DNA from 2 places in the Providencia sp. PROV004 genome. Region 1 is predicted to be linked to the other one. Evidence: predicted binding sites of a transcription regulator. Region 1 holds the regulator's gene; the other holds the start of a gene.
What was found. Region 1 encodes PhoB, which activates phosphate uptake and scavenging genes when phosphate is short. Its sites were predicted from a motif close to CTGTCATAAAACTGNCNNAT; they were not measured.
Positions count from the first base shown of each region.

Region 2: the regulator PhoB is predicted to act here: its motif matches at 1,928-1,947, upstream of acuI (acrylyl-CoA reductase (NADPH)).

Region 1 covers NZ_CP042859.1:805,169-809,361, forward strand. Annotated here, with positions in the region: gene FVA69_RS03480 (AAA family ATPase) at 1-556, opposite strand, end outside; gene sbcD (exonuclease subunit SbcD) at 558-1,772, opposite strand; gene phoB (phosphate regulon transcriptional regulator PhoB) at 2,023-2,712, shown strand; gene phoR (phosphate regulon sensor histidine kinase PhoR) at 2,736-4,046, shown strand.
Region 2 covers NZ_CP042859.1:3,783,860-3,788,052, reverse strand. Annotated here, with positions in the region: gene accB (acetyl-CoA carboxylase biotin carboxyl carrier protein) at 1-40, opposite strand, end outside; gene aroQ (type II 3-dehydroquinate dehydratase) at 59-523, opposite strand; gene acuI (acrylyl-CoA reductase (NADPH)) at 756-1,739, opposite strand; gene FVA69_RS17385 (rod shape-determining protein) at 2,345-3,388, shown strand; gene mreC (rod shape-determining protein MreC) at 3,474-4,193, shown strand, end outside.

The DNA of each region.
Region 1 (4,193 bases):
AAATTTGGCTATAAATTTCGGTGCCTGTAATTTCTTCAAGTAAATCAGCGCGTTCTTTCTCAGAGGCATTTAAAAAAGCCGCGAAGTCCCCTTGGGAGAGTAAAATGGATTTAGTAAAACGCTCATAATCAAGCCCTGTTATTTGCGCCACTAATTCTTTTATCTCTGTGATTTTTACGGTCAATATTTTACCATCAGCAACCGTTGCAAGCTCTGCTTTAGGCTGTTGTAAATTGCCATCAGGTTTCCCTCCAGCCCGTCGTTGGCTCCAAAAGGCTCGATAAGCTTTACCTTTGACCTCAAACTCTACCTCCGCGAGGCATTCCCCTGTATGGCGAGTCATCAGTTCATTTTGTGCATTAGAAATGGTTTTTAAACGCGGTGTTCGGTGATAAAGCGCGAGGCAAATCGCATCTAATAAGGTCGTTTTTCCTGCACCGGTGGCACCCGTAATGGCAAACAGGCCATTGCTAGCAAATGGCTCTTCAGTGAAATCAATTTTCCATTCACCTCTAAGAGAGTTAATATTTTTTAAACGTAAACTTAAAATTTTCATATTAACTTTCCTTGCTCAGTTGCAATGCGTCATAAGATTGTTGAAATAGCTGGAATAGACGCTGTTCACGCTCAGGATCTTCTAAAGACTCTTGAGCAAGGCGGCGTAAAAAAACGTCTTCTACGGTGAGTTCACTCAATGTTTCATTGGCCAAGGTTTGGCTTTGTCCCTGTATTTGCTTGCGTGCACGGCGTAGTATTACGACTTCGACTGGGAGGTCTTGTGTCAAAGCTTCAATACGTTGTTGGATATCAGCGAGGTAATCTTGTGAAGCAACTTCAATATCAAGCCAAACCGGTTTATCACCTTGGTAATCTTTCCATATCTCTAATTGCTGTTCTATTTGGTTTAAGGAGCCTTTAATACTTTGTAATGGCTGAATAGTCGGGATTTCCAGTGGTGTGATTTGAGTCAATTCACTTCCGCTGAATTCAACAAGGCAGACACTTTTTTGTTGTGTTGTTTCGTCAAAGCTCAATGCAATAGGTGAACCGCAGTAGCGAATATTTTCTTGTCCTCCAATCACTTGGGACCGGTGAATATGGCCAAGGGCGATATAGTCAGCAGGCGGAAAAGCCCCTGAAGGAAACGCATCTAACGTACCAATATAAATATCTCGTACAGAGTCAGTTAAGGCTGCGCCGACAACAGTTAAATGGCCTGTTGCAATAATTGGAATATCCAGCCCCAAAGCGGTTCGCTGTTCTAGCGCGAGTTGGTAGCTGGCTTGGTAATGATCATGAATAGCTGTTTGCAGCGAGCGTTGTTTCTCTTCAATATTTTGTCCTGCAATACTTAGTTGAATATCTCGAGGGCGTAAAAAAGGAATGGCACAGACTAAACCAATAGGTTGAGCCTGTTTATTGACTAAGGTAACAACATGGGGCTCACTTCCCGACGTAATGACTTGTGTATTTAAGTAACGAAGTAGAGCACTTGATTCATTGAGTACAGAAACTGAGTCGTGATTACCGCTTAAAATGACTAATTGGCAGCCTGTTTTTTGTAAATCAACAATAAATTTGTTGTACAGTTCACGTGCATAGCTAGGCGGAGAGCCTGTATCGAAGATATCACCAGCAACGATGACTGCATCAACGTGATGTAATTCCACTTGTTCAACGAGCCAATTCAAGAAATGTTGGTGCTCAGGCGCACGGCTTTTGGTAAAAAAATACTGACCAAGGTGCCAGTCTGAAGTATGAATAATGCGCATGAGCTATCAATTCCTATCAACAATAATGTGCACGAGCGTTCGATAACTAAGTATACCTGATCCAGATAACTCGTTGAGGGATGTTTGCGGCTTTATTACCATGTTGCGGAAATATTTCACTTAAATGACATTTAACCGCTAAAATAAAGATTAATATGAGTTTTGCTCATTGATATTCATAATTCTGTCATAAAAGTGACGCATAATACTTTCACATTTTAAATGTCTTCTTAATTTTACAGGAACAATCATGGCAAGACGCATTCTAGTTGTTGAAGATGAAGCGCCCATCCGAGAAATGGTTTGTTTTGTATTAGAACAGAATGGTTTTCAGCCTATTGAAGCTGATGATTATGACAGTGCGATTGCACAACTCGTTGACCCTCTACCCGATCTCGTACTACTGGATTGGATGATCCCAGGGGGCTCCGGTATCCAAGTAATTAAGCATATGAAGCGTGATAGCGCAACACGTGACGTTCCTGTCATGATGTTAACCGCACGAGGAGAAGAAGAAGACCGCGTAAAAGGTTTGGAAGTTGGCGCGGATGACTATCTGATTAAGCCGTTTTCACCAAAGGAATTAATCGCTCGGGTAAAGGCAATTTTACGTCGTATTTCACCAATGGCGACGGAAGATATTATTGAAATGAATGGGTTAACGTTAGACCCTACTTCTCATCGTGTGACCAGCAATGAAATCCCTATCGATATGGGGCCAACTGAATATAAATTACTGCATTTCTTCATGACTCACCCTGAACGCGTATATAGTAGAGAACAGCTACTAAATTATGTATGGGGAGCCAATGTGTATGTGGAAGATAGAACCGTTGATGTCCATATTAGGCGGTTAAGAAAGGCACTAGAGACGGAAGGTCATGATAAAATGGTACAAACTGTACGCGGTACAGGTTATCGTTTTTCTATCCGTTACTAAAAACCACAAAGGGAGAGGCATGCGTGCTTGAACGTTTATCGATTAAGCAGCTGATTTGGGGGCTGTTTTTATTTATCTTACCCGCCCTTATCTTATCGGTTTTTATTGGCCACCTAGCGTGGCTATTAGTGATATCGCTACTTGCTGCACTGACATGGCATGGGTATAACCTACTTAAACTTTCTTACTGGTTGTGGCTCGATAAAAGCATGTTACCACCCGAGGGGAAAGGAGGGTGGGAACCGATATTTTATGGCATCTACCAGATGCAACAACGTAATCGTAAACGCCGTCGTGAGCTAGGCCAGTTAATTAAACGGTTTCGTAGTGGTGCAGAATCACTACCTGATGCGGTGGTTATGATGACAACAGAAGGGAATATCTTCTGGTGTAATCGTCATGCGCAGGCTTTACTCGGTTTCCGTTGGCCTGAAGATAATGGCCAACATATTTTTAATTTATTACGTTACCCAGATTTTAGCCGATACTTCACCATTAAGCGTTATGACCAAGCGCTGACTATCGAGCTCAATAGTGGTGAAATTGTTGAATTTCGTATCTTGCCGTATACCGAAGGGCAGTTATTGATGGTAGCTCGAGATGTGACAGAAAAACGCCGTTTGGAAAAGGCCCGTAGGGACTTCTTTGCGAATGTAAGCCATGAATTACGAACTCCTCTTACTGTCATTCAAGGCTACCTTGAGGTCATGGATGACCAAGAAAATGTCACTGCGGCCAATAAAAAAGCACTGCATGTCATGCAAGAGCAAACTCATCGTATGGATAACTTGGTTAAACAGCTTTTGCAGTTATCACGTATAGAAATTGCTCCTCAAATTAACCTTGATGAGCAAGTGAATATCCCTGTCATTCTCAAAATGATTGAGCAAGAAGCGTTAAGTTTAAGCCAAGGGCGCCACCAGTTTGAATTTCATGTTGATGAAAAATTGCGTGTCCATGGTAATGAAGAACAATTACGAAGTGCAGTGGCGAATTTAGTCTATAACGCAATCAGCCATACGCCAGAAGGCACCAAAATTTGGGTTGAATGGCAAAGAAATGGTCAGGGTGCTCGTTTTAGTGTGAGAGATAACGGGCAAGGGATACCTACAGAGCATATTCCTCGTTTGACAGAACGGTTTTATCGGGTAGATAAAGCACGCTCCCGCCAAGGCGGTGGAGGTACCGGCCTTGGGTTGGCTATTGTTAAACATGCATTACAGCACCATAGCAGCCAATTGGTGGTAACAAGTCAATTAGGTAAAGGGAGTGAGTTTTCATTTACTTTACCGCCAGTATTTATTGTTGATGACAAAAAACTTAAAAATGGGTAAATAATTCCACTTTGTTAATATAATCAAAATATTAATAAAGTGGATTATTTCTATTTATCAATCCATACCTGTATTAAATTCAAAACATATATATTTAATGCTGATTATTGCTATCACATTAATTATATATTCTGTTAAATAATCAAT
Region 2 (4,193 bases), 1.6 Mb from region 1:
CGACCAGCTCGATCAGCTTTTTAATTTTACGAATATCCATGGATATGATTCCGTACTCTTATATTTGGATTGAATTAATTAGGCGCAGACGGTTAACCGCTGCCTGTAAAGCAAAACTATAACCATCAGCACCTAGACCACAAATTACACCGATAGCTTTATCGGAGAAATAAGAATGTTGGCGAAATGATTCCCTAGCATGCACATTAGACAGGTGGATCTCGATAAACGGGATACTCACCGCGAGTAATGCATCACGTAGTGCAACACTGGTATGTGTGAATGCAGCCGGATTGATGAGGATAAAATCAACATCATGACGTGCAGCATGAATTTTATCGATGAGTTCAAATTCTGCGTTTGACTGAAAATGACTCAGTTTTACTCCTAGCGGGTTTGCCTCTGCCTCGAGCTTGGATACGATATCAGCAAGAGTTTGGTTGCCGTATTTATCAGGTTCCCGTGTACCTAGCAGGTTCAGGTTTGGCCCATTCAAGAGTAAAATGTGAATATCTTCTGCCATTATGCTGCTAACTCCGACGATATTATCAATAGCCCGACAACATAACGCGATGCTAAGCGTTTGTCATCTTTTATCATAAAAATAAATGGATTTTCTACTGACAAAGTCCGTCATTATAATTATTTCGTGACATATAGCAGCAAAATACTGGTCTTATCAGAGAAATTACCCGAATTTATTTTTGAAAATGTGCGGTAATCCCTATTTAGGCGGGAGTACCGCAATAAATGCGTTACTCCGCTAGTAGGTTAACTAGCGTACGCCCAGTGACTTCATTTTTTAAGAGTTTTTTTGCATATTCGACACAATCTTCTAATTTAATCTCATTGCTGACTTGCTCATAGAAAGCCGCGGGGAGAGTATCTGCAAGGCGCTGCCATACTTTAGCGCGACTTGCAGCAGGGTAGTAAACAGAATCCACACCTTGAAGGCGAACATTACGTAAAATGAATGGCATGACGCTAGTTGGTAAGTCGAAGCCACCGGCTAAACCGCAGGCAGCAACAGTACCATTATAGTGCGTTTGTGCAAGAAGATTGGCGAGTAATTCACCGCCTACAGTATCAATCGCCCCTGCCCATAGCTGTTTGTCTAATGGCTTAGCAGGGTGAGTGAAATCACTGCGAGGTAATACTCTCTTGGCACCTAAACTTTGCAGGTAACTGCTGTTTTCTTCTCGACCTGAAATCGCGACAACCTCATAACCCAGTAGAGACAGTAATTGCACGGCAGTACTACCAACACCACCGCTAGCGCCACTCACGATGACTTCGCCTTTATCTGGCGTCACACCCGCTTCTTCTAAAGCGTTTACGCAAAGCATAGCGGTAAAGCCAGCAGTGCCAATAACCATCGCTTGCTTTAAAGATAAATTCTCTGGAAGAGGCGTTAAATATTTAGCCGGAACCCTTGCTTGAGACGCTAAACCCCCCCAATGCGTTTCACCAACCCCCCATCCAGTCAGTAGCACATGTTGGCCAACTTGGAAGCGTGGGTCTTCACTGTGGTGGATCACGCCTGAAAAATCGATACCAGGTACCATCGGATATTGGCGAACAACTCCCGCCTTTCCACAAATGGCTAACCCATCTTTATAATTGAGTGTGGACCAATGAATATCGACTATAATATCACCGGCCGGGAGCATTTCTGTCGTTAGAGGTTGAATGCCAGAGATAATTTTATCTTCCGATTGTTGCAGGATGAGAGCTTTCATCTTTCACTCCTAATAAAATGATTAAATATGTACTTTAAAAGTGCCTAAAATTTGCGGGTAATTCATTGACGTAGTGACAGTGTTTAAGCTATTAATATTGTAATTAATTTGTAAAAAATAATTTTTTTCTGGCATAAATAGGCTTTTATCATGCAAAATATCGCATCTCGACGGATTCATTTTGCGTATTGACATAAATTTGCCGCGTTTTTGGTAGATAATAGAGCGAACACCCAGCGAATTCACCCAATTTGTATTGGAAATAGCCAGTGTGTAGCAATAATAAAAAGAACTAAATAATATTTGAACTTGTTGCCCCAATAACTTGTCACACTGGGAAGAAAAAGATGGAGTATATAACAACCAAAGAGTAGATGTTTTTCTGTATAATTTTATCCTGTAGGTAAAGAATACAATTAATATCTATTTTTGGGGTTTTTATCTGCTTCGTTTACATAAGAAGCATGTACAGTACGGTACGTGAAAAATAGATGAATTAACCATATTTATAGAAGCAGCTCATTAACGCCTTGAGGCAGCTTCAAGTGGTTGGTAGAGTAGACGGGTTTAAATTCGTCCCCAGCTTGCAGGATAACTCTTTCGTTATGTTTAAAAAATTTCGTGGCATGTTTTCTAATGACCTGTCTATTGACTTGGGTACGGCCAATACCCTTATTTATGTCAAAGGACAAGGCGTAAAATTAAATGAACCCTCTGTAGTTGCTATTCGTCAAGACCGCTCTGGATCGCCAAAAAGCGTTGCTGCAGTCGGTGGTGAAGCGAAGCAGATGCTGGGACGTACACCAGGCAATATTTCGGCAATCAGGCCAATGAAAGACGGTGTTATCGCTGACTTTTTCTTGACTGAAAAAATGTTACAGCACTTCATCAAACAAGTTCATAGTAACAGTTTTTTACGCCCTAGTCCGCGAGTCCTTGTTTGTGTGCCTGTTGGTGCAACACAAGTTGAGCGTAAAGCCATTCGTGAGTCCGCGCTAAGTGCGGGTGCGCGTGAAGTCTTCTTAATTGAAGAGCCGATGGCTGCAGCTATTGGTGCTGGGTTACCTGTATCAGAAGCTACAGGCTCAATGGTTGTTGATATTGGTGGTGGTACGACAGAAGTCGCTGTTATTTCTTTAAATGGCGTTGTTTACTCTTCTTCGGTACGTATTGGTGGTGACCGTTTCGATGAGTCTATCATTAACTATGTACGTCGTAATTACGGCTCGCTGATAGGTGAAGCGACAGCAGAACGCATCAAACATGGAATTGGTTCTGCTTTCCCAACCGATGAAGTTTACGAGATTGAAGTTCGCGGTCGTAACCTTGCTGAAGGTGTGCCTCGCGGATTTAAAATGAATTCCAATGAAATTTTAGAAGCATTGCAAGAACCCCTGACAGGAATTGTCAGTGCGGTAATGCTAGCACTTGAACAGTGTCCTCCTGAACTAGCCTCAGATATCTCAGAACGCGGTATGGTCTTAACGGGTGGTGGCGCGCTTCTTCGTAATTTAGATCGCTTATTGATGGAAGAAACGGGTATCCCGGTTATTGTTGCAGAAGATCCACTAACTTGTGTCGCGCGTGGCGGCGGTAAAGCGTTAGAAATGATTGATATGCACGGTGGCGACCTGTTTAGCGAAGACTAAATGGCCTTTTAGAAACGGTTGGGGAGGTTCTCCAACTGTTTTGACTATTTTTTGTTCCTCTGACATTAGCGAAACTTAGCCACACATGAAGCCAATTTTTAGGCGAGGTCCATCCCTACAGTTACGCATATTTTTTGCGGTAATCATTGCACTTGTACTGGTGGTGATTGACCATCGTTTTGAGCCTTTCAATAAAGTCCGTAACTACTTAGACACGGCGGTTAGCCCATTCTATTTTTTAGCGAATGGCCCACGCCAATTTCTAGATAATATTTCGGAAAGTTTCTCTTCAAGAGAACAACTGCAATTCGAAAACAAAGCCTTACGACAAGAGCTATTACTGAAAAAAGCGGACAACTTGCTTTTAGAGCAACTTAAGCAGGAAAATGCACGCTTAAGGGAGTTACTTGGCTCACCACTTCGCCAAGATGAACACATGATGGTAACGCAAGTTATTTCAGGCGCGAATACGCCATATCGTGACCAAGTGGTTATAGATAAAGGCAGTAATGAAGGCGTTTATGAAGGGCAGCCTGTTATTAGTGATAAAGGTGTTGTTGGCCAAGTGGTTGGGGTAAGTAATTTTAATAGCCGTGTCCTGCTAATTTGTGACACTACCCATGCATTGCCTGTGCAAGTATTACGTAATGATGTTCGTGTGATTGCAGCCGGTTCTGGATGTGCTGATGATATCCAATTAGAACCGTTACCTGAAAATACCGATATTCGTGTTGGTGACGTCCTTGTCACGTCAGGGCTAGGGGGGCGTTTCCCTGAAGGTTATCCAGTAGGGGTGGTCTCTGCC